4 regions of the Pseudomonas sp. 43A genome follow, and region 4 is predicted to be linked to each of the others. Evidence: predicted binding sites of a transcription regulator. Region 4 holds the regulator's gene; each other region holds the start of a gene.
The links. Region 4 encodes FliA, which starts transcription of late flagellar genes. Its sites were predicted from a motif close to CTAAAGTTTNNNNNNNNNNNGCCGNTAA; they were not measured.
Positions count from the first base shown of each region.

Region 1: the regulator FliA is predicted to act here: its motif matches at 999-1,026, upstream of HUW52_RS16400 (methyl-accepting chemotaxis protein).
Region 2: the regulator FliA is predicted to act here: its motif matches at 1,257-1,284, upstream of HUW52_RS08750 (methyl-accepting chemotaxis protein).
Region 3: the regulator FliA is predicted to act here: its motif matches at 1,840-1,867, upstream of HUW52_RS02960 (methyl-accepting chemotaxis protein).

Region 1 is NZ_CP054880.1:3,735,926-3,739,036, reverse strand. Features, by position in the region: gene HUW52_RS16410 (DUF1294 domain-containing protein) at 1-21, opposite strand, end outside; gene HUW52_RS16405 (undecaprenyl-diphosphate phosphatase) at 18-848, opposite strand; gene HUW52_RS16400 (methyl-accepting chemotaxis protein) at 1,154-2,788, shown strand; gene pnuC (nicotinamide riboside transporter PnuC) at 3,037-3,111, shown strand, end outside.
Region 2 is NZ_CP054880.1:1,983,467-1,986,577, forward strand. Features, by position in the region: gene HUW52_RS08745 (transporter) at 99-1,121, opposite strand; gene HUW52_RS08750 (methyl-accepting chemotaxis protein) at 1,399-3,021, shown strand.
Region 3 is NZ_CP054880.1:678,694-681,804, forward strand. Features, by position in the region: gene HUW52_RS02960 (methyl-accepting chemotaxis protein) at 1-1,764, opposite strand, end outside; gene HUW52_RS02965 (hypothetical protein) at 2,047-2,301, shown strand; gene HUW52_RS02970 (lipocalin family protein) at 2,332-2,901, shown strand; gene HUW52_RS02975 (formimidoylglutamate deiminase) at 3,021-3,111, opposite strand, start outside.
Region 4 is NZ_CP054880.1:5,287,402-5,290,512, reverse strand. Features, by position in the region: gene flhF (flagellar biosynthesis protein FlhF) at 1-282, shown strand, start outside; gene fleN (flagellar synthesis regulator FleN) at 399-1,229, shown strand; gene fliA (RNA polymerase sigma factor FliA) at 1,226-1,966, shown strand; gene HUW52_RS23105 (chemotaxis response regulator CheY) at 2,133-2,504, shown strand; gene HUW52_RS23100 (protein phosphatase CheZ) at 2,523-3,111, shown strand, end outside.

The DNA.
Region 1 (3,111 bases), 1.6 Mb from region 4:
GCGTGCACGGGAATCACTCATGGCTTGGCTGCCGCCCAATCGATCCAGCCAAACTGCCAAGTCGCCAGAATGACCAGACCAAACACGATCCGATACCAGGCGAACGCCGCGTAGCTGTGGCTGGCGATGAACTTGAGCAAGCCGCGCACGGCGATCATGGCGAAGATGAACGCGGTGACGAAACCGATGGCAAACACCGGAAAGTCCGCCGGCACAAACAGGTGGCGATACTTGTAGCCCGAGTAGACCGCCGCACCGACCATGGTCGGCATCGCGAGAAAGAACGAAAACTCGGTGGCGGTCTTGCGCGACAGGCCGAACAGCAAGCCGCCAATGATCGTTGAGCCGGAACGCGAGGTGCCGGGAATCATCGCCAGACACTGCGCGAAGCCGACCTTAAGGGCGTCTTTCCAAGTGATCTCGTCAACCGTTTCTGCGTGCACTTCATGCTGACGCTTTTCCGCCCACAACATGATGATGCCGCCTACCACCAGCGCGGTCGCGACGGTAATCGGGTTGAACAGGTACTGGTGAATCAGGTCGGCAAAGATCACCCCCAACACCACCGCCGGTAAAAAAGCGATCAGCAGGTTGGCGGTAAAACGCCGGGCACTCGGCTGGGTCGGCAAACCGATGACCACGTCGAGAATCTTGCGCCGAAACTCCCAGACCACCGCGAGGATCGCGCCGAGCTGGATGATGATATTGAACGCCATGGCCCTTTCGCCGCCGAAATTCAGCAAGTCGGCAACAATGATCTGGTGTCCGGTACTGGAAATGGGCAAAAACTCCGTCAGCCCCTCTACAACTCCTAGTATCAGTGCCTGCAAGGCCGTCCAAAGATCCATCAATCCCCCAAAGAGCGATGCGCGCCGGCATGCCCCGATAGTATTTTTCTAGCGTTCACTGCGATCAGCGTAGCTGGTTATGGCTGTACCGATTCCGCGCGCACAGGATCCACACGAAACGGTCAAAATTCCGTGAAATATCAATTTGGATTCAGGTTTTCACGCGCGAGGCCGAAATCCTAACAGACAAGCCTTAATAGCGCTGCCGCGTTATACGACTTGGGTCGCGTATGCCCGCTCACGAAATCGTGGTTGGATGCTGGCGGTCGTTTATTACAAGAAAAAGAATCCGGAGTGACAGCGTTATGAACAGCTTGCGCAGTGTGTCGATCAGCCGACGCTTGTGGCTCATCTTGATTGTGGCGGTGGTCATGTTGCTGACCTTGGGCGTGTTGATGCTCAAGCAGATCCACGATGACCTGTATCACGCCAAGGCCCAGAAAACCCAGCACGTGGTGCAGACGGCCAGCGGCCTGCTGACCTATTACCACGACCTCGAAACCGCCGGAACCCTGAGCAAAGACGCCGCGCAGAAACAGGCGCTGACGGCAATTCGCGGCTTGCGCTACGACCAGAGCGACTACTTCTGGATCAACGACCTCACGCCCGTGATGGTCATGCACCCGACCAACCCGAAACTCGAAGGCCAGAACCTGTCGGCGATACGCGATCCGGACGGCTTTGCGGTGTTCAACGAAATGGTCGCCATCGCCAAGGCCAAAGGCGCCGGCATGGTCGACTACCGTTGGCCGAAACCCGGTGCCAGTGAGCCGGTGGCCAAGACTTCTTACGTCAAACTGTTCGAACCGTGGGGCTGGGTGCTCGGCTCCGGGGTTTACGTCGACGATGTGCAGGCGGAATTCCAGGGCCAAGTGATCAAGGCTACGGTCATCGGCCTGGTGATCGCCGTGATCATGGCGCTGTTGGTGATCCTCATCGCGCGCAGCATCGTCCGCCCATTGCAGGAAACCGTGAACGCCATGGCCAACATCGCCAGCGGCGAAAGCGACCTGACTCGTAGCCTCGATACCCACGGCAAGGATGAAGTGACTGAACTGGCGCATCACTTCAATGCATTTACCGCCAAACTGCGCCGGGTGATCGGAGACTTGCAGGTGTCGGCCAGTGCCCTTGGCCAGTCGTCCAGCGAACTGGGCAACGATGCTTCGCAGGCGCAGCAACGTAGCCAGCAGCAATCGCAGCAGATGGAACTGGTGGCCACGGCGATCAACGAAGTGACCTATGGCGTGCAGGACGTGGCGAAGAACGCCGAGCATGCCGCCGCCGAAATGCGTGACGCCGAAGCGCAGGCGCAACAGGGCCAGATCAATATCGATGGCAGCTTGCAACAGATCGACAAGCTGTCCGGGACCATTGATCAAGCGGTTGAAGTGATTCGCACCCTGGCGGCCGAAAGCACGCAGATCGGCAGTGTGCTGGAAGTGATCCGCTCGATTGCCGAGCAGACCAACCTGCTCGCCCTCAACGCAGCGATCGAAGCGGCGCGGGCCGGTGAGCAAGGTCGCGGCTTTGCCGTGGTGGCGGACGAAGTGCGCTTGTTGGCGCAGCGCACCCAGAAATCGACTGCGGAAATCCAGTCGATGATCGAACGCTTGCAGAACCATTCCGAAGCCGCCGTGAAGGTAATCGGCGACAGCAGCAAAGCGTCGCAATTGACCATCGAACAGGCGGGACTGGCCGGCGCCAGTCTGAATGCTATTGGCCAAGCGTTGCGCAATCTCAATGGTCTGAATGCGTCGATTGCCAGCGCCACCTTGCAGCAGGCGCATGTGGTCGAGGACATCAATCAGAACGTCACCCAAGCGGCCGGCCTCTCGCACAGTACGGCGATCGCGGCCGAACAGTCGAGCGCGGCCAGTCTGCGCCTTGGTCAATTGAGCGAGCAACTCAACGGCCTCCTGCGCCAGTTCCGCGTCTGACCCGTGTAACTGTGGTGAGCCCACCCCTCACCCCAGCCCTCTCCCCGAGGAGAGGGGGCTGACCGAGGTGTCTCAAGCTATACGTCGACCTGAAAAATCGAGTCGATTATGGATTCAACGCAGAAAGATCAGGTCGGCGTATCTCGAACATCCAACTCGGTCAGCCCCCTCTCCCACCGGGAGAGGGTGAGGGGTTTGGCCCAATGCAGTACAATCCGCCCCTTCTTTCTCTCCCCCAAGGAACCTCCATGTCCGGGCTTGAACTGTTTGCCGCCGCCCTCGGTGTGATCGCCGTGTGGCTGACGGTCAAACAGAATCCGTGG
Region 2 (3,111 bases), 3.3 Mb from region 4:
AAAGCGGTGTGTCATCCGACAATGATGGTGCCTGACACTCCGTCTTCGCGAGCAAGCTCGCTCCCACAGGGGATCTGCGGTGGTAGTGCATTTCGTGGTCAATAATCCCCGCGCTTACGAAACGCCCAACGCCCGGCAATCACGGTAAACGTCGCCACCAGCGCAACCAATATCCAGAACCCCTCCGGATCCTGCGACAACGGCACGCCACCCACATTCATCCCGAAGAAACCGGCAATGATGTTGATTGGCAGCGCCAGCACCGTGACCACGGTCAGGGTGAACAGCGTGCGGTTGCTCTGTTCGTTGAGGTTGGCGGCGATCTCTTCCTGGAGCAGTTTGATCCGCTCACCCAGCGCAGTGAGGTCGTTGATGATCAGCGCAAACTCCTCGGTGGACTTGCGCAGCTCCTTGACGTCCTCCTTCTGCAACCACGGCGGCGGCCGGTTGAGCAGACGCAACAACGAACCCGGTTCCAGCGCCAACAGCCGTTGCAGACGCACCAGCACCCGCCGGTTGGCACCGAGTTCGGCACGGTTGGTCGACAGCCGTGAGGAAAGCAATTCGTCCTCGACCTGATCAACGCTCATGCTGGTCTTGCGCACGATCTGCGTCAGCACCTCGCCCTGATCACGGAGCAGATGCACGAGCAATTCCGAGGGCGAACGAAAGCGTTCGCCGGCCTTCACTGACGAGCGCAATTTATCCACCGAGTGCAGCGGTTGCAGGCGCGCGCTGACGATCAGTTTGCTGCGCACGCAGACCCACAGCGTCGACACGTCCGAGGAGACCATGCTGCTGAGGTTGAACACCACGTCGTTGACCACCGCCAGCAACGCCGAGTCGACATGCTCGATGCGCGTCGACCGTGAGCCTTCGTGCAGCGCCTCGAAAAACTCTTCGGGCAATTGCAGATGACTTTTCATCCAGCGCTCGCACGCCGCATGCGCCAGATTGAGGTGCAGCCAAAGGAATTCGCCACTGTCGCTGTCGTCCTGCAAACAGCGCAATGCCGTCGCCGAGTCAACTTCGCGACCGCGTTCGCCGGGGAGGAAGCGATAGCCGTAGAGCAGGCCAAACAGATCGGGATCGCGATGGCTGATATCGAGGCTGTGGTTCATGAAGGCTCGCTGCGAGGAGGGTGTGTCGGTCGCGCAAATGGCAGGTTCACTGAGCCGCATCATCGCAATGTCACATGACGTTTATGTGACAGCAAAGTGACGTCAAATCAGCAACTTACCGACGGTCGGAATTTCTTCAAGAAGCGCTCTGGTACGCCGATCACGCTTAGGTTACGTTGCGCGCGCTTGGCCATGAGCCAAGGCTCGCCGACATGGATGTCCGGCACAATTTCACGCCTTACCGGGCGTGCCTCATCCTTGTTCTGAGTATCTTTCGATGCTGCAAAAATCCCTGAGAGCGCAAATTCTCGCCCTGCTGAGCGGCAGCCTGCTGGCGGTGCTGTTGATCGCGCTGGCCTGTTTTCATTTCCTGTCCAACGGCGTGCAAAGCTACAGCCAGTTGATCGCCGGTCCCTTGCACACTTCACAACTGATCGATGAAGCCAACCTGCAATTCAAGGTGCAGGTGCAGGAATGGAAAAACGTCCTGCTGCGCGGCAAGCAACCGGCGGATCTGGCCAAGTACTGGGGCCAGTTCGAAGATCGTCAGCGCGATGTGCAGAATATTCTCGGCGAACTGGCTGGCCAGAAAGGCCTCGAGCCGAGCCTGAAAAACCGTATCGAACGCCTGCGCGATGAGCATCGTCAGCTCGGTTCTGCCTACCAGAAGGGCCGCGATGCCTACGTGGCTGCCGGTGGTGATCCGACGGCAGGTGACGCGGCGGTCAAAGGCGTTGACCGTGCCGCCAGTGATCAGATGAGCGAACTGGTCGCCGAGTTGCGCAAGCAAGGCACCGCGCAGTCGGCGCTGATCAGTGCCGAGGCCGATCGCACCGTGTGGCTGGGGCTGCTGGTGATGCTCGTGTCGGGTCTGTTGATCGGCCTGCTCAGCCTGTGGCTGGTCAACCGCAACCTGGTCGAGCCGATCCGCAAACTGATCGATTACGTCACTCAGTTGAGTCGCGGCAAACTCGCCGAGCGTGTGGTCAGCGACCGTCAGGATGAACTGGGCAATCTCGCCGCTGCGGCCAACACCCTGCGCGATTTCCTCGCCGACACCTTCACCCGTTTGCAACGCAGTGCGTCGGATCTGGACAGCGCCAGCGGCGAGTTGAACGCCATCGCCACGACCATGGCCGGCGGCACCAACGAGCAGTTCAACCGCACCGATCAGGTGGCCACGGCGATGAACGAAATGTCCGCCACCGCGCAGGAAGTGGCGCGTCACGCCGCAGACGCCGCACGTGCGGCCGACGATGCCGACCAGTCCGCCCAACAGGGTGAAAAGGTCATGCAGAGCACCATCCACTCGATCACCCAGATGCGCGGCGAAATCGCCAACACCGCCACGGTGATCCGTCGTCTGGAAGCCGACAGCGGTCGTATCGGCAAAGTGCTGGAGGTGATTCGCGGCATCGCCGAACAGACCAACCTGCTGGCGCTCAACGCTGCGATCGAAGCGGCGCGCGCCGGTGAAGCCGGGCGTGGTTTTGCCGTGGTCGCCGATGAAGTGCGCAACCTCGCGCAACGTACGGCTGAGTCAATCATCGAGATCAACCAGATCATTCAGAGCGTGCAGACCGGTGCGGTGGATGCGGCGCATGCCATCGACAGCGGCCAGACGCGCAGCGAAGAAAGCGTTGAGCAGGTGACTCAGGCCGGCGCGATGCTGGAGCGCATCACCCACGCCGTGGAAGCGATCCGCGACATGAACCGTCAGATCGCTACTGCTGCCGAAGAGCAGACCTCGGTGGCCGAGGACATCTCGCGCAACCTCACCGAGATTACGTCGATTGCCAGCACCAACCTCGACAACGTGCAGCGCACCGAAAGCGCCAGCCAGAATCTGCATAGCCTGTCCGGGCAACTCAATGAAGTCACCGCTCGCTTGAGCGCCTGACGCTATCGGACGTGTACCGGTTCGGATACCGAGTCGGTACACAGTCGATCTCAAATCGGTACGGGCGTGGTCGATGACCGGTTATCTATA
Region 3 (3,111 bases), 2.2 Mb from region 4:
GACATTGAGCGACTCGACCACCGCCGTCTGCTCTTCAGTCGCCGTCGCTACCGACTGGTTCATCCCGTCGATCTCGCCAATGCGCTGAGTCACGCTGCCCAACCGTTCGCCGGCCTGGTTGGCGATGCCGACGCTGCTTTCGCTCTCACGCTGGCTCTCGGTCATGATGTTGACCGCCTGGCGTGCGCCGACTTGCAGCTCTTCGATCATCTTCTGCACTTGCTGCGCCGAATCCTGAGTGCGGTGCGCCAAGTTGCGCACTTCGTCCGCGACCACCGCGAAACCACGACCGGCTTCACCGGCGCGCGCCGCTTCGATTGCGGCGTTGAGCGCGAGCAGGTTGGTTTGCTGGGAAATGCTGGTGATCACTTCGAGAATCTGGCCGATGTTCACCGTGTTGCTGTTCAGGGTTTCGATGTTGCCGCAGGAATCGCTGATCTTCGCCGACAGCTGCTGCATGGCCTGGATGGTTTTATCCACCACCTGCTGACCGTCGACCGCAAGGCTGCGCGCATCGCTGGAATGCTGCGAGGCGAGGGCGGCGTTCTGGGCGATTTCCTGTGCGGCGGCGCCGAGTTGGTTGATCGCCGCGGCCACGCTGTTGGTACGCGAGGCTTGCTGATCGGAGTTGTACATCGACGAGTTCGATGCCGCGACCACGCGCAGGGCGACTTCGTTGACCTGGCCGGTGGCCGAGGACACTTCGCGGATCGAGGTGTGGATACGCTCGACGAAACGGTTGAACGAGGTGCCCAGTGCGCCGAACTCGTCGTTGCCGTGGATCACCAGACGTTTGGTCAGGTCGCCTTCACCTTCGGCGATGTCGTGCATCGCGCGGCCCATGGTCAGCAGCGGCTGCATCAGCACGCGGATGAGCATGCCGAGCAGGGCGATGATGATCACCACGGCAATGACCATGGCGATCAGCGCCGAGGTGCGGAACTCGCTGAGCATCGAGAACGCGGTGTCTTTATCGAGCACCAGTGCCACGTACCAGTCAGCCGACGGCACGCCGTTGATGTGGGTGAAGGAGATCAGTTGGGTCTTGCCGTTGAACTCGACTTCTTTCAGGCCCGGGCTGACTTTAGGTGCGCCGTTCGGATAGGCCTCGGCGAGGGTCTTGAGCACCAGTTTGCTGTCCGGGTGAATCAGGATCTTGCCCTCGCTGCTGACGATGAACGCGTGGCCGTGGCCGCCGAAGTTCAGCGAATTGATGATCGCGCTGACGCTGGTCAGGTCGATGTCGGCACCGGCGACGCCGAGCATCTGCCCTTGGCGCTGTACTGGTGTGGCAACGGTGATCACCAGTTTGCCCGACGACGCGGCGATGTACGGTTCGGTGACGATGGTCTGCTGCGCGCTGTTCGCCGCTTTGTACCAACCACGGGCGCGCGGATCGTAATCCGGGGCGCGGTTGCCGGCCGGCACCGAGAACATCACGCCGTCAGCGCCGCCGAAATAGCTGAGCTGGAAATTGCCGGTGTAGGCGGGCAGGTCGATGATGCGTTTCAGACTGGCCGGAGCGTTGCCGTCGACCGCGACTTGCTGCGACAGCGATTGCAGCAATTGAATGCGGCTTTCCAGCCAGGTCTGGATGTTGCTGGTGGTCAGACTGCCCAGTTCCTGCATCGAGGCTTCGGTGCTCGTGCTCAGGGCTTCGCGCTGTCGATAGTCGTTGAAGAAAATGAAACAGGCGAACGCAACGGCCACCACAAGGGCGGCAGCCAACAAAATCTTGTGGCTGAATTTCATGTTTCTGGTCATCGAATGAACTACCGCGAAGGGGCTGGTCAAGAAAGGGCGGCAATTTGCCACACTCGGGGGCTTTGCGCTGCTCTTATTTCGACCGCGATGCGCCAAAGATTAGGCGTCTTTGGCGAAATGCGACGAAATGCTCAATAGCCCTACAAAGTGTCTGATTTATCGGCAAATGCCAGACGGGCGGGCTAATAAATAGCCATTCCCCCACGGAACCAGATGAGGGTTTTCTCTTCTAAGCTTCTGGTTGGCACCATGCCATCCCCCCCTCGTTCCAGGAGTTACACCATGTCGCTGCGATCTATCGCCCTTCTGACGTTTTGCGTGCTGCTGGCCGCATGCAGCAAGGTCAATCAGGAAAACTATTCGAAGCTCTCGGCCGGCATGGCCAAGGCCGAAGTCGAGACCCTGCTGGGCAAACCGACTGATTGCTCGGGCGCGCTCGGTATGTCCAGTTGCACCTGGGGCGACAAGAACAGCTTTATCAGCGTGCAGTACGCCGGTGACAAAGTGCTGATGTTTTCCGGCCAAGGCCTGAAGTAAACCGGGGCTTCGCGCCCACGGAGAAGAAAAATGAAGCGGTTATTGCTGATCCTTTTTGCCGGCCTGGTACTGGCCGGCTGCGCCACTTCCGGCGTAGACCCGTTGGCGCCGAAAACCGTCAACAGCGTCAATCTCAAGCGCTATCAAGGTACCTGGTACGAGCTGGCGCGCTTGCCGATGTACTTCCAGCGCAATTGCGCGCAATCCGAAGCCCATTACACCCTCAAGCCTGACGGCAATGTCGCGGTGCTCAATCGCTGCCTGACTCCGCAATGGCAGTGGGAAGAGGCCAAGGGCACGGCTTATCCACAGGTGCCTGGCAAGACCGACAAGCTTTGGGTCGAATTCGATACCTGGTTTTCACGCCTGATTCCGGGTGTGGCGAAAGGCGAATACTGGGTGTTGTACGTCAGCGATGACTACAAGACCGCCATCGTCGGCGACCCGAGTCGCAAGTACATGTGGTTGCTTTCACGCACACCGACCGTCAACGGGGTGGTGCGCGAAGAGCTGCTGAGCAAGGCGCGTCAGCAGGGCTATGACACCACACGTTTGATCTGGCGGGCGTCGGATCGGCAGATGGCCAAGACCTCGAACTAAAGAACACCGCCAACCCCCTGTAGGAGTGAGCCTGCTCGCGATAGCGTTGTGTCAGAGCACAAATAAGTGACTGACACACTGCTATCGCGAGCAGGCTCACTCCTACATGTGGTTATGCGTCAGCCGAGGAGGTCGCGCAGGACTTGGGTAAAGGCGCGAGCACTGTCCTCTTCCCCTGCATGCCGGCCATCACGCACAACCCACTGGCCA
Region 4 (3,111 bases):
GCTTATCACAGTTACAAGCGTTGCGGGCTTGCCGGCTGCATCCTGACTAAACTGGATGAAACGGCCAGCCTTGGCGAAGTGTTGAGCCTGGCGATCAGTCATGAATTGCCGGTCGCGTACCTGACCGATGGCCCACGGATTCCGGATGATCTGCATCTGCCGCGCCGTCATCAACTGGTCAGCCGCGCCGTCAGCGTGCAAATGCAGGAAGAACCCAGCGAAGAAGCCATGGCTGACATGTTCGCTGATATCTATCACAGCCCGACCAAGCAGGTAGGCTGAGGTATTCATGAACAGTTTTTGTACCTACATCGATGGTCTGCCATGCATTGTTCCGGTTGTGAACGCGCAGCCAGTAATGTGGCCTCCGTCTATGCAAGACAAGGTAAAGAAATAACATGGGCAGCATGCATCCCGTACAGGTGATCGCGGTGACCGGCGGCAAAGGTGGCGTCGGCAAGACTAACGTGTCAGTGAACTTGTCTCTGGCGCTGGCAGAGCTTGGCCGTCGGGTCATGCTGCTGGACGCCGATCTGGGACTGGCGAACGTCGACGTTTTGTTGGGTCTGACCCCTAAACGCACACTGGCCGACGTGATCGAAGGCCGTTGCGAATTGCGCGACGTGCTGTTGCAAGGCCCCGGCGGCATTCGTATCGTCCCGGCCGCGTCCGGCACACAGAGCATGGTTCACCTGAGCCCGGCGCAACATGCCGGCCTGATTCAGGCGTTCAGCGACATCGGCGACAATCTCGACGTGTTGGTGATCGACACCGCTGCGGGTATTGGTGACTCGGTAGTCAGTTTTGTACGTGCAGCCCAGGAAGTGTTGCTGGTGGTCTGCGACGAGCCAACCTCGATCACTGACGCCTACGCGCTGATCAAACTGCTCAACCGCGATTACGGCATGAACCGTTTCCGCGTTCTGGCCAACATGGCGCAGAGCCCGCAAGAAGGGCGCAACCTGTTCGCCAAGTTGACCAAGGTCACGGATCGCTTCCTTGACGTCGCTCTACAATACGTCGGCGCCGTGCCTTACGACGAAAGCGTGCGTAAAGCGGTGCAGAAGCAGCGCGCGGTGTACGAAGCCTTTCCGCGTTCCAAGTGCGCACTGGCGTTCAAGGCGATCGCGCAGAAGGTCGACACCTGGCCGCTGCCCGCCAACCCGCGTGGCCACCTTGAGTTTTTCGTCGAGCGCCTCGTGCAGCAAACGGCAGGGCCCGTGCTATGACCGCTAGCGGTATGAACTACTACAAGAAGTCGGCACGCGACGCTCAGTACGAGCTGATCGAGCGTTACGCGCCGCTGGTCAAACGCATTGCCTATCACTTGCTGGCGCGCTTGCCGGCCAGTGTGCAGGTCGAAGACCTGATCCAGGCCGGGATGATCGGCCTGCTCGAAGTCTCGACCAAATATGACGCCAGCAAAGGCGCCAGTTTCGAAACATACGCGGGCATACGAATCCGCGGCGCGATGCTCGACGAAGTGCGCAAAGGGGACTGGGCGCCACGCTCGGTTCACCGCAATACCCGTATGGTCAGCGACGCAATTCGCTCAATTGAAGCTAAAACCGGCCGTGACGCTAAAGATCACGAGGTTGCAGCCGAACTCCAATTGAGTCTCGACGATTACTACGGGATTTTGAATGACACCTTGGGCAGCCGCCTGTTCAGTTTCGACGACCTGTTGCAGGACGGCGAACACGAAGGGCTGCACGAGGATGGCGCGAGTGCTCATCTTGAGCCGTCACGCGATCTGGAAGATGAACGTTTCCAGGCCGCGTTGGCGGACGCGATTGCCAATTTGCCGGAGCGTGAGCGACTGGTGTTGGCGCTGTACTACGACGAAGAGCTGAACCTCAAGGAGATCGGTGAAGTCCTTGGCGTCAGTGAATCGCGGGTCAGCCAGTTACACAGCCAGTGCGCGGCCCGTTTGCGGGGGCGTTTGGGGGAGTGGCGAGCGCGCTGAAGGCAGTGTGGGGACACTGCGAACGAGGCTGGTGCGGTGATGAACGGCACCGGTCTTGCTCTGTTGTGCTCCAGACAGTCTTCGAGTGCTGCGCCGATTGATTGAAGTGGCGCGTCCAGGTGCTGGGCGCGTTTAAGACTGCTTGGAGGTCGAATTGAACAAAGACATGAAAATCCTCATCGTTGATGACTTCTCAACGATGCGGCGGATCATCAAGAACCTGCTGCGTGATCTTGGGTTCACCAACACCGTCGAGGCTGACGATGGCGTGACTGCCATTCCAGTGCTCAACAGCGGAAGCATCGACTTTCTGGTAACGGACTGGAACATGCCGGGCATGACCGGTATCGACCTGCTGCGCCACGTGCGTGCCGATGAAAAACTCAAGCACCTGCCCGTGCTGATGGTGACTGCAGAAGCCAAGCGCGAGCAGATCATTGAAGCCGCTCAGGCCGGTGTAAACGGCTACGTAGTCAAACCTTTCACGGCTCAGGCGTTGAAAGACAAAATCGAGAAGATTTTCGAACGCATCGGCTGATGAACGCGCGGGGGAGCTATGGAGCATAACGAATCTTCACAGGGCGATTTCGAGTCGACCCTGAAAAAACACGCGGTCGAACTGGTCGAAAGCCTTGAAAAAGGCAGGTTCGGCGACGCTGTGCAACTGATCCATGAGCTCAATCAGACCCGTGACCGTGGCCTGTACCAGGAAGTGGGCAAGCTCACACGTGAATTGCACAGTGCGATCGTCAACTTCCAGATCGACCCGAACATGCCGCAGGCCGAGGAAGTGTCGCAAATCACCGACGCCACCGAACGCCTGGGCTATGTGGTCAAGCTGACAGAAGCCGCGGCCAACCGCACCATGGATCTGGTGGAAAGCGCCACGCCGGTGGTCAACAGTCTGGCTGACGAAGCCCAGACGTTGAGCGCCGATTGGGGTCGCTTCATGCGTCGCGAGGTCGGGGCTGAAGAGTTCCGTGAACTGGCGCGCCGGGTTGACGGTTTTCTGTCACGCAGCAGCACGGACAACCGTGCGGTGTCGAGCAATCTCAACGACATCCTGCTGGCCCAGGATTACCAGGACCTGACCGGTCAGGTGATCAAGCGTGTGACCCAACTGGTCACCGAAGTCGAAAGCAATT